3 regions of the Arthrobacter sp. Rue61a genome follow, and region 3 is predicted to be linked to each of the others. Evidence: riboswitches for the same ligand, from Rfam matches in the RefSeq annotation. Region 3 holds a riboswitch; each other region holds the start of a gene.
What was found. A riboswitch is a leader RNA that binds a small molecule or an ion and turns the genes downstream of it on or off. The one in region 3 is predicted to bind thiamine pyrophosphate.

Region 1 (4,052 bases), 350 kb from region 3:
CACCTGCGGAACTCCTGACTTGGCGTCGTTTTGAGGCGCGGGTGGGTAACTGGGGTGACTCATTGAAAATCCTTCAGTGAAGTGGGTGCGAGGAGGAGGACATGCGCTATGCAGGGCAAGAGGGCAGTCAACTCACTTCAAGTCAGCCTAGTAGGAATGGAGCTCGAAGCAGGAACGGAATCCCCGGGAGCCGGATGGCCCACCAGGGATAGTCTTGATCCATGGGCATCTCCCCGGACGCTGCAGCCTCTGCCGGGCAACTCTCCGCGGAGTTGCTTGGAGCCATGGCATATGGCGAGCTATCCGCTTTCGGGCGCCTCTCCCTGGATTCGCGCTATGCCCCCACCCTCCATGACAGGTCTGTGTTCGCGAAGATCGCCGTGGGCGCCTACGGCAACTTTGCGCTCCTCAATGACCGGTTGTCGGAGATGGGCGTCGATCCGGAACAAGCCATGCTGCCGTTCCAGCGCTCCTTCGATCATTTCCATGAGCGCACCAAACCGGGGGACTGGTTCGAATCTGTCATGAAGGCGTACGTCATCGATACGGTGTCATCGGACTTCTACAGGGCCGTATCGATGTTCCTCGACCCAACAACGCGGCATTTCGTTGAACGCGTCGCTTCCCCTGACCAGGCCACGGAAGTCCTTCGCGTCCTGATCAGGCGGGCCTTGGCTGACGACCCGCGCCTGGCCTCGCGCCTTGCATTGTGGGGTCGCCGCTTGGTGGGGGAGGCTTTGACGCAGGCGCAGCGCGTCGGCATGGAACACCCCCTGCTGGGACCATTGCTGAAAGGCGGCGGGGATGCGCGTGCAGCGGTCAGGAGCTTAACGACGGAACTCGCCGATAAACACGGGCGCCGGATGACAGGCCTTGGCCTGACCGCGTAGCGGCTAAGACCGCTTGAATTCGGCGGGAAACTACACGGTGTCCAGTGCTTGCAGCAGCGACTTGGCTGCCGCCGTCGGGTCCGTTGCCTCGGTGATGGCACGGACCACGACGATCCGGCTGGCTCCCGCTTCCACTACCTGTTCGACGTTGCTGAGGTCGATGCCACCAATGGCGAACCAAGGAAGTGTCACAGCATTGCCCGAACGCTTTTCCGCTTCTGCGGCATATGTGACCAAGTCCAGCCCCACCGCCGAGCGGCCGGGTTTGGTAGGCGTTGCCCAGACCGGACCCACGCAGAAATAGTCCAGTCCCAGGGGGCCCTGGGAGGTGGCGACTGCCGCATCGATTTGTTCCTGTGTGTGGGTGGAAAGACCGATGCCGGTCACGTTCGGCAAGAGGGTTCGCGCTGCCGTCAGGGGCAGGTCCTTTTGACCGATGTGGAATACAGGAGCCCCGGAAATACTGGCAACATCGGCCCGGTCGTTGACAGCCCAAAGCCGTCCGTGCCGTTGTGCGACGCTCCGCAAAACGGCCAGCAATTCAAGCTCCTCGGCAGCTTCCAGAGTCTTGTCGCGGAGCTGGATGATGTCAACGCCTCCAGCGAATGCGGCGTCCACAAAGTCTTCGAAATCGCCCTGCCGTTGACGGGCATCAGTGCACAGATAGAGGCGGGCGGAGGCGAGGGCGTCAGGCTGGGTCATGGAAACCAGAGTAGTTCCTCTAAACTGGGCACGTACTGCGGGAGCCGCGACATTCGTCATATGACTGTCCGGCTGAGAGGGCTTCAGCGCCGACCGCTTGACCTGATCCGGCTAGTACCGGCGTAGGGAAGGAAACGAATGGCAGGTCCCCGCCATACCCCCATCCAGACAGACGTGGCCGTCATTGGCGGCGGCATCATAGGCCTTGGCATCGCTCATGAAGCCCGGCGACTTGGCCGTTCAGTGGCGCTGATCGATCCCGTCCCGGCCTCGGGTGCAACGTTCGCCGCCGCCGGAATGCTTGCACCCGTCAGCGAACTGCATTATCAGGAGGGAGACCTCCTGGAATTGATGGTCGAATCTTCGCGGCTGTGGCCTTCCTTCGTGGACGGACTGCACGTGGGTGGAGAGGGCAGCGGATACCGCACGACGCCGACCCTCGCCGTGGGTGCCGACGCAGCCGACCGCAGGGCGCTCGCAGACCTGAGGTCCGTACAGCTCGCAGCTGGATTGGGAGTTGAACCTCTGGCCCTGCGGGACGCGAGGCAACGCGAGCCGCTCCTCAGCCCACAGATTTCCTGCGCTTTCGATATTCCCGCCGACCACCAAGTGGATCCGCGAAAGCTCGCCGCATGCCTCCTGGCTGGATTAGCAAACCATTCACCTGACGACGGTTCCTGGGTGTCCGGGGCCGATGACGGATTCGCCGTTCCTTCCCCGGCACGCGGTGTGCTGAGGGATGACGGGCGGGTCACCGGAGTGGAACTCGAATCCGGAGTCGTGGTCCGCGCCGCGGAGACTGTGGTGGCCAACGGGCTGGGGGCATCCCAACTGTCGGGGCTCCCTGAGGGACTGAACCTTCCGGTGAGGCCGGTCTATGGCGACATCCTCCGGCTTCGCGTCCCCGACAACCTCCGGCCCTTGGTCACGTCCACTGTTCGGGGGATGGTTCGAGGCGTTCCCGTCTACATAGTTCCCCGCGATGACGGAACCGTGGTGATTGGGGCGACGCAACGCGAAGACGGATTGTCAGCGTCTTCCAACGCGGTCTCTGCCGGCGGCGTCTACCAGCTGCTGAGGGATGCCCAAGCCCTGGTCCCCGCAGTTGCGGAATTGGAACTCCTTGAAGCAACCGCCCGCGCCCGCCCTGGAACCCCGGACAACGCCCCCCTGCTCGGACGGGTCAGCGGTCCCCACGGTGACACTGACGGCTTGGTGATCGCCACAGGTTTCTTCCGCCACGGTGTGCTCCTGACTCCCGTGGCCGCCAGAATCGTGGGCGAACTCATCAGCGGCACAACGGACCCTCGATGGACTCCGTTCCTGCCTGATCGCTTCGCGGGCAACGCTTCAGTTCCCCAAGTTCTTACACCAGCAGCACACGCTCCCACCAAGGAAACAGCATGAACATCAAACTCAACGGAACCGATCACGCAGTCTCCGATGACGCATCCGTCAGCACCCTGGTCACAGCGATCACCGGCCGCGCCTTGGACCCTCGCGGACAAGCGGCCGACGGCGGCAAGCTGGGAGTCGCGGTCGCACGTAACTCCGAGGTGGTGCCCCGCAGCCAATGGGCCGTGACGGCGCTGGCCGACGGAGACGAACTCGAACTCGTAACAGCAGTCCAAGGAGGCTGAACCATGACAACAGCAAACATTGACGTTCGCACCACTGACGTTCATTCCACTGACGCGCTGGTGATCGACGGTGTCGAATTCGGTTCCCGGCTCATCATGGGTACCGGAGGCGCGCCGAGCCTCGATGGCCTGGGATCAGCGCTCCTGGCGTCGGGGACCGAGCTCACCACCGTGGCCATGCGCCGCTATTCCCCAGCCGAAACGGGATCGCTGTTCCAGCTCCTGGTGAACCACAACATCCGGGTCCTTCCCAACACTGCGGGCTGCTTTACTGCCAAGGACGCCGTGATGACTGCTGAACTGGCACGGGAAGCCCTGGAGACCGATTGGGTGAAGCTGGAAGTCATCGCCGACGAACACACGCTCCTGCCCGACGCCGTGGAACTGGTGGATGCAACGGAACAACTGGTGAACCGTGGCTTCAAGGTTTTCGCCTACACAAATGACGATCCCGTGCTCGCGCTCAGGCTCGAAAACCTGGGTGCCACCGCTGTCATGCCCCTGGGATCACCCATTGGAACAGGCCTCGGCATCCTGAACCCGCACAACATTGAACTCATCGTGTCCCGGGCCTCCGTACCCGTGGTCCTCGACGCGGGAATCGGAACCGCCTCCGATGCCGCGTTGGCCATGGAGTTGGGCTGCGACGCCGTCCTGCTGGCCACTGCTGTAACCCGGGCTCAGAACCCGGTACAGATGGGGGAAGCCTTCAAACACGCTGTGATCGCCGGTAGGCTGGCCAAGCAGGCAGGGCGGATTCCTCGGCGGGAGCATGCGCTCGCATCCTCGGCGATGGAGGGCCGGGCAGAGTTCCTCTGAC
Region 2 (4,052 bases), 1.3 Mb from region 3:
AATTCTGCCCACGTGTTGGCGTCCTGGCCGAACGTGGGCTCGTCCAAGACAAGAACCTTCGGATGTGCCGCGAGCACCGTGGCCACCGAAAGCCGCCGCTTCTCCCCACCGGACAACGTGTACGGGTTGGCGTCCACAAGATGCGTCAGCCGCAACCGCTCCAACAGTTCATCCACGCGTTCCTCGCCATGGCCCAGATGCTTCGGACCGAACATGAGTTCATCCAGGACCTTGCCCGTGACGAACTGATGCTCAGGCTCTTGGAACACCGTCCCGATCCGAGAGATCAAACGGTCCGCTTTCCACTTCAACGGGTCGATTCCCGCACCCTCGGAAAGCTCGACGGCGGCACTCACCTTGCCGTCCACAGGTGCCAAAAGGCCGGCCAACGTGAGCGCGAACGTGGACTTGCCCGCACCGTTTGGGCCCGTAATGGTCAGTGCTTGTCCTGCCCGGACCTGTGCACTGATGCCCGTTTGCACCGGTATGGGCGGGATGGTTTTGAACCCTTTGCGCCGTGGCTTTTCACGGGAAACAGAAAGGTCCTGGGCTGCGAGGAGAAGCTGCGCGGTGTCGGGCTCATTGTGCCGCCCCCGGGTTGCCGGGACGTACCCGGGCACCCAGACGCCTGCCGACATGAGCATAGTGCGGGCCTCGGAAAGGACCTGGTCCGGAGGGCCGTCCAAGAGGACGCCGCCCGTGACCCGCCCGGCCCCTGCGGCCGTGCTGGACCCTGCGGCCGACCCCGGCTGCAGGACCACAATCCTGTCCACCAGGTCTTTCCAGACGGACACACGGTGTTCCACCACAACCAGCGTGGCGCCGGTCTTGTCCAGGCATCGCCCAACAGCATCACGGACCTCGAGCACCCCTGCAGGATCCAGGTTGGCCGTTGGTTCGTCCAGCAGGATCAGCCCGGGCCGCATTGCCAAAATTCCTGCAAGCGCAAGGCGCTGCTTCTGGCCGCCGGAGAGCGCCGCCGTCGGGTGATCCAACGCCAGGCCGCCACCCGCAACGGTACGCAACCCGACGTCGTCGAGCGCTTCATGGACGCGGGACCAAATCTCGTCACGGGGCACGGCAAGGTTCTCCGCGCCGAAAGCAACGTCGTCGCCAACCCTCGACAGAACCACCTGTGTCTCGGGGTCCTGTTGCATCAATCCGGCGCGTCCCCGCTGCTCGCGGGGCGCACCGCCGTCGATCAGCAGGGAGCCGGTCTCATCCGAGTCGTCTTCCTCATCCCCCAACACTCCGGCGAGGGCATGCAGGAGCGTGGACTTGCCGGCACCCGAAGGTCCCAGCAGCAGTACGCGCTCCCCCGGTTCGATCCGAAGGTCCAGGCCCTGAATAGCAGCTTGGGCCCGGCCGGCATGCCGCCAACCCCAGCCCTCGGCTGAGATGGCGGCAGGCCTCACCGTGCCGCTTTGCGTGGCGGACATCAGCTGAAGACGGGCTCCGAAGCGGCCTTGCGCGAGGCGAAGGAGCTCAGCACGCCGGTCTTGGCCAGGCCGCGCGTGGCCGCCCAGGAGAGTGCGCCCGCGATAATTGCGCCGGAAATTGTGGTGAAGGTGATGTAGGCCAGCTTGTCGACGGCCTCATAGGCGATGTTCCAACCCCATGGCAGGAAGGAGTCGTTCAGGCCGCAGAAGAGGCCCGCGCCGGCGCCCGCAAGGAGCGCGGTGGGCAGGTTGAACTTCTTGTACCTGAAGGCGGCGAAGATGAGCTCGGCGCCCAGGCCCTGCAAAACGCCGGATATCAGCACCGTGGTGCCGTACTGCGAGCCCATGATGAGCTCACCGGTGGCGGCGACGGCTTCGCAGAACAGCGCAGCACCGGGCTTGCGGATAATGAGCATTCCCAGGACCGCGGGAATCATCCAGCCACCGGCAATCAAGCCTGTGAGCGGCGGATACGTCGCGTTCATGGGGATGGATACCAGTGCCGCGCCCTGGGACCATGCCCAGAAGATCACGCCGCCGGCGATGGCGATAAGAGCCGCCACAACGATGTCTACAACGCGCCAGTTATAACTGGCCTTCTTCACGTTTACCGTGGTCATTTTCTGCCTCCTGAGGTTACAGGAGGGGAAAGTGCTCCCCGGATCCCGGGTCCGGCTCGCGCCGTCCGCATCCGGACACTCTGAGAAGCTCGACTCCCTTGCGCCGGTACTAACCGGATCAGGTTCGAGGGTCTGCGGCTGTCCGCACTCTCAGCGCCCTCGCGTCTCCTGCATCTCTGCAGAGTCCGACGGCGGCGCTCCCCTGTCGTTATCAAATCTGCCCTGATGGGCTGGTTCAGTTTACACCTGAGTCCGTGGCGGGCGCTGCGGTCCAGTCACAATCGCCTTCCCGTCCTTGAGGTGCCCGTTGCCACGCGCGTTGCGAGGCCCGCTCTACACCCCTCCCCCACGCCATTCCCTGCACACCAGGCCTAACAACGAGACGGAGGGCGTTGCGAGGCCCGCTCTACACCCCTCCCCCACGCCATTCCCTGCACACCAGGCCCCACAACAGGACCTGAGAGAATGAATCAGCAGACTTCACCGCGGCAAAGGGGCACATTTCATGACGGACATCTCCGGCTCGGGACTTACAGACACCAACGCCGTGGCGGAACCCCGCCTGGCAGCGAGCGTCATCCTGCTCCGCGACGCCTCGGACGGCCTCGAAGCCTTCGTCCAACACAGGGTGAGCACCATGGACTTTGCCGCCGGAATGGTGGTCTTCCCTGGCGGACGCGTCGATGCCGCCGATCAGAGCGGGTGGGACTACCCGGCGGAGCTGCTTCAACGCCACGCAGCCGACTGGAACCAGAGCTCCCTGAGCGCGGATCCGGGAGCAGCAGCGAAGAACGCCGGGACGGTACTCGCTGCCGCCATCCGCGAGGTTCAGGAGGAGGCCGGACTCACCATCGATGCCTCCGACCTCCGCCCGTGGGCCAACTGGATCACCCCCACGGACATGCCCAAACGCTTCGACACGTTCTTCTACGTTGCCAAGCCCTCTCCGGGAGCCACGCCCCAGCATCAAACTACGGAAGCCTGGCAATCACTGTGGATGCCGGTGGCGGACATTCTTGAAGCGGAAGCCGCAGGCACGTTGAAACTGATGCCGCCCACCTATTACCTGCTCAAAGAAATCGCCGGACTCGGAACCGTGGACGCTGTCTGGTCGGCCGAACACCCAGTCGTTCCAGTACTTGCGCCGGTTGGTTCATTGGCGGCGTTCCTCAAGGAACGGGAAAGCCGCCGCTAACGGTGTGGCCTTTAGAGCTAGGCTGGGGGCATGAACCTCTTCTTCAAGCTGATCGGTGCCGGAGTAAGCCTCGGAGCAGGATTCGTAGGCACCAAACTCGTCAATAAAGGGTGGGAAAAGGCCACTGGCAGCAAACCGCCCATGGGCAACGACGATATGGAAACCAGTCTGCGTTCGGCGCTGACATTCGCACTGATTTCGGCTTTTGTGAGCACGCTCATCCAGGTCCTGGCAAGCCGGGGCACGCAGCGCGCCATCGCGCGCTTCGCGAAGACCCACGACATCGTCTAGGCACCCGAACCACGACGCCGGGTCACCTGCAGGTGACCCGGCGTTCGTTGTGGCTGCTGCTAGCGGTCGCTCCCCGGTTCCTGACCGGCGGCCGCCCTTTGGACTACGGCTTCCAACTCATCCTTGGTGAGCTTTTCGCGGTGTCCGTGCTTGGTGCGGTACGCCGAGCGGCCCACCATGTGGGCAGAGACGGGCGCCGTGAGGAGCTGGAAAATCCAGGCCACCACCAAGACAGGCCACACCCACCAGGTGCGCATCTGGAGTCCGATTGCGGCAAGCATGAGAAACAACCCCAGGACCTGCGGTTTGGTGGCTGCGTGCATGCGGCTCATGAGGTCCGGGAAGCGGAGCAAGCCGATGGCCGCGCCCAGTGACATCAGGGCACCCACCACCAGGAATACGGCGGTGACAACATCAATCACAGCGTCAAGGCCGGTGGCATCAGGACTCATTGCTTTGCTCCCTGCGTTCGGCCACGAACCTTGCAACTGTCACAGAGCCGATGAA
Region 3 (4,052 bases):
CCCGGTGGCGGACGCAAGGGCGGCAAGAATGCCCCGAAGAAGAAAGCACGCTCCGGCAATCCCGCCAAGGCAGCCCAGGAACTTCGCGATGCCGAAGCCAAGCGGGCAAACGCAGCCTCGGCGGCACCCACGGGTGCGGCTTTCGGCCAGGGCGCAGCAGACTTCGACCCGTCATCGCTCAACCTTCCCAAGGGCTTCGACAAGTTCCTCGGCAAGTAAACGTTGCAACCCGACTGGCTGACATTAGTGGTTGTTTTGAACACTCAAAGCAACCACAAATGTCGGTCAGTTGGGATGTCAGAGCCGTGGAATAGGCTGAACCAATGCATAAGCAGCGCGTAGTCTTCGTCCACGGTTTGGGCAGTTTCGGTTCAGCCGCATGGCCGAAGCAACATGGCATGGCCCTTGCTTATGACGCACTCTTCCTTCGGCGGCACGGCTTTGATGCCGTCACCGAACCTCTGGAGTCCAACGTCGCGGCGGACGTGGCCATCCTGATCAACGCGCTGGTGGACTCCGGCGGCGGCCACGTCGTTGCCCACGAACAAGGCGCTATATCCGCCATGCTTGCCGCCGTCGAGCGCCCCGATCTGGTGCACTCGCTCTCCCTGGTAGAGCCGTCCTGCTTGTCTCTGACCGCTGAGCTTCCGGCGACTGCTTCCTACCGGGCCCTCATGGAACCGCTGTTCGACGTAAGAAACCAGCTCAACGACGCCGACTACCAGCGCGAGTTCTACCGGCGTGCTTTCTCGGCCGAAACCGGCGGGCTGGACACCCCGGAGGCCCGGCGGTCAGCCCGCAGGCTCCGGCTCCAAGCACCGCCATGGGATGCCCCGCTCCATATCGTGCCGGGCGTTCCCACACTCGTCCTCACGGGAGGTTGGGAGCCCTTGTATGAGGAAATCGCCGGCTATCTGCAGGAAACCGGTGCCCTCCGCCGCGTAGCAGCGGGAGGACACCGGCCCCAGGATTCCGTTGACGGAGATCAGGCTATCCGCTCGTTCATCGCGGATGTCGGCCGGGCTATGTCAGTTCAAGCTTCCTGAGCGGCTGACGCCCTGGTTTGCCGGGACCTGAAGCTCCGGCAGGTACACCTTTCCACCTGAAGCCAGGAACTCCTCGCTCTTTTCCCGCATGCCGCTGTACATTCCAGCGATGGCCGCCTGCGATTCTGCCGAACCATACTCGTCACGGATGTCCTGGCTGATGCGCATCGAACAGAACTTGGGTCCGCACATGGAGCAGAAATGGGCGGTCTTCGCCGGTTCGGCGGGCAACGTCTCATCATGGAAGGCCTCGGCAGTCACGGGATCGAGGGACAACGCGAACTGGTCGCGCCACCGGAATTCAAACCGCGCCTTGGAAAGTGCATCATCACGTTCATGAGCCCCCGGATGTCCCTTGGCGAGGTCCGCAGCGTGCGCCGCGATCTTGTAGGTGATGACGCCCGTTTTGACGTCGTCCTTGTTGGGAAGCCCCAGATGCTCCTTCGGGGTCACATAACAGAGCATGGCCGTGCCGTAGCGTGCAATTTCCGTGGCGCCGATGGCCGAGGTGATGTGGTCATAGCCGGGGGCGATATCGGTAACCAGCGGACCCAACGTGTAGAACGGCGCACCCTTGCACAGTTCCTGCTGGCGCTCCACATTTTCACGCACCAGATGGAAGGGAATGTGCCCCGGGCCTTCCACCATGACCTGCACGTCGAACTCCCACGCCCGTTGTGTCAGCTCAGCGAGCGTATCCAGCTCGGCGAACTGCGCGGCGTCGTTCGCGTCGGCGATGGAACCGGGGCGGAGCCCGTCACCCAGGGAAAACGCGACATCGTATTTGGCGAAGATTTCGCACAACTCGTCAAAATGCGTGTACAGGAAGTTCTCCTGGTGGTGCGCCAAGCACCAGCCGGCCATGATCGAACCGCCGCGGGACACGATGCCCGTGACCCGGTTGGCGGTCAACGGCACGTACCTCAGCAGAACGCCCGCGTGGATGGTCATGTAGTCCACGCCCTGCTCGCATTGCTCGATCACGGTATCGCGGAAGATTTCCCACGTCAGCTTGTTGGCCTCGCCGTTCACTTTTTCCAGCGCCTGGTAGATAGGGACTGTTCCGATCGGAACGGGGGAGTTGCGGATGATCCATTCGCGCGTCGTGTGGATGTCATCTCCCGTAGAGAGGTCCATCACTGTGTCAGCGCCCCACTGGGCTGCCCACTGCAGCTTGTCCACCTCCTCGGCGATGGAGCTGGTGACTGCAGAGTTTCCGATGTTGGCGTTGATCTTCACCAAGAAAGCCTTGCCAATGATCATCGGCTCGGATTCGGGGTGGTTGATGTTGTTCGGGATAATCGCTCTTCCCGCGGCAACTTCGCTGCGGACAAGGTCAACATCGCAGTTTTCCCGCAACGCGACGAACTGCATTTCAGGAGTCACAACTCCCTGCTTCGCGTAGTGCATCTGCGTGACGGCCCTACCCTCGACGGCGCGGCGCGGCACAGGTTGCGCGCCCTTCCACTCCGCTGACGCTGCTCCACGCCGAACCGCGGACTTGCCGTCGTCGAGTAGGTTTCGTTCCCGACCAGAATAGGCCTCCGTGTCTCCGCGGGCTTCGATCCACGGTGCACGGAACGGCTCCAACCCCACCACCGGATCGCTGCCCGGGCCTGCTGTTCGGTACACCTGCAAAGGGGGATTGGCTTGCCCGTTGGGGGAGGGCTCCAAAGCGATCTCCGTGACGGGGACACGTATGCCGTTGTCGCGGTCTTCCAGCCACGCCAACGTGTGGGACTTCAACGATTGCGTGACGGGCTCAGGAGCGTTTTCGCTTGCGTTGATCTGGTTTTGGCCTGCGTTGATCTGATTTTGAACAGGGCTGTGCTGTGTTTCTGCGGTGCTCAAGGGAATACTCACTTCCTTCGCCGGCATTACCCGGACAGGTTCAACGGTCGCAGACTGCATCAGTCCGATCTCAGCCCCTGCAAGGGCTCCCGTGTGGTCGTAGACGAAGCTACCACAGCTCCCGGCGGGCTCCCAGTCACATGAGTACAGCAGGCTCTGGCGAGCCACCGCAGCTACGCTTTTGCCATGGCCAACATCATCGAATTCAGTGGACCCGTGCTCGTCTCGGCGGACGAAGAGCGCCGCGGGCTGTGGTCCATCGACGGCAAACTGACGTTTGAACGTCCCCTTGCCTCGCCGGACAAGGTATTGGATGGCTGGGTCCTGCCGGGTTTTGTTGACGCACACTGCCATATCGGACTCGGCGTTGGAGGAGCGGTTGACGAGCAGGCCACGCTTGCCCAGGCACAAGCAGACCTCGTCGCCGGGACGCTGCTGATCCGCGATTGCGGATCGCCCTCAGACACCCGCTGGGTACAGCAGCGATCGGACTTGCCCCGGTTGATCCGGTCAGGCCGGCATATCGCGCGGAGCCGACGTTACCTCCGCGGGTTGGGCCACGAGATTGAGCCCGGCGACCTCGTGGAGACCGTCCGAAAGGAAGCCCGCGACGGCGACGGCTGGGTAAAGCTGGTGGGTGACTGGATCGATCGCGGCGTTGGCGATCTCGCTGCCTCTTTCCCGGCGAGGATCGTGAGGGACGCCATTTCGGCCGCGCATGATGAAGGTGCCAGGGTCACGGCTCACTGTTTCGCCGAGGACACCATCGACGACATGCTTGATGCCAATATCGACTGCATAGAGCACGCCACCGGTCTCCTGCCGCGACACCTTCCCCGCTTGGTGGAACAGTCAGTGCCGATCGTTCCCACCTTGGTCAACATCGCTACTTTCCCGGATATAGCAGCCCAGGCCGGGCAGAAGTTTCCGGAGTACGCGGACCATATGACCCGTCTCTGGGAGGGGAGGCGTGAGCGTGTGCTTGAGGCCTTCGAGGCGGGTGTTTCCATCTATGCAGGCACCGACGCCGGCAGCGTGATCAAGCACGGCAGGATTGCCGACGAAATGAAGGAACTGCACGACGCCGGCCTGCCGCCGGCGGCGGTCCTGGACGCCGCCGCGTGGAGTGCCCGTCCATGGCTGGGAGCCGACGGC

Region 1: another riboswitch for thiamine pyrophosphate. It lies ahead of thiO (glycine oxidase ThiO); the one in region 3 lies ahead of thiC (phosphomethylpyrimidine synthase ThiC).
Region 2: another riboswitch for thiamine pyrophosphate. It lies ahead of ARUE_RS19055 (ECF transporter S component); the one in region 3 lies ahead of thiC (phosphomethylpyrimidine synthase ThiC).

What each region holds. Positions count from the first base shown of each region.
Region 1 covers NC_018531.1:3,221,411-3,225,462, reverse strand. The annotation lists gene ARUE_RS14615 (TM2 domain-containing protein) at 1-63, opposite strand, end outside; gene ARUE_RS14610 (ferritin-like fold-containing protein) at 222-890, shown strand; gene thiE (thiamine phosphate synthase) at 921-1,592, opposite strand; TPP riboswitch at 1,620-1,738, shown strand; gene thiO (glycine oxidase ThiO) at 1,731-2,999, shown strand; gene thiS (sulfur carrier protein ThiS) at 2,996-3,232, shown strand; gene ARUE_RS14590 (thiazole synthase) at 3,236-4,051, shown strand.
Region 2 covers NC_018531.1:4,175,899-4,179,950, forward strand. The annotation lists gene ARUE_RS19050 (ABC transporter ATP-binding protein) at 1-1,439, opposite strand, end outside; gene ARUE_RS19055 (ECF transporter S component) at 1,439-2,059, opposite strand; TPP riboswitch at 2,137-2,273, opposite strand; gene ARUE_RS19060 (NUDIX hydrolase) at 2,565-3,254, shown strand; gene ARUE_RS19065 (DUF4235 domain-containing protein) at 3,285-3,545, shown strand; gene mnhG (monovalent cation/H(+) antiporter subunit G) at 3,605-3,997, opposite strand; gene ARUE_RS19075 (MrpF/PhaF family protein) at 3,987-4,052, opposite strand, start outside.
Region 3 covers NC_018531.1:2,868,530-2,872,581, reverse strand. The annotation lists gene ffh (signal recognition particle protein) at 1-219, shown strand, start outside; gene ARUE_RS13075 (alpha/beta fold hydrolase) at 324-1,046, shown strand; gene thiC (phosphomethylpyrimidine synthase ThiC) at 1,029-2,897, opposite strand; TPP riboswitch at 2,893-3,000, opposite strand; gene ARUE_RS13065 (amidohydrolase family protein) at 3,084-4,052, shown strand, end outside.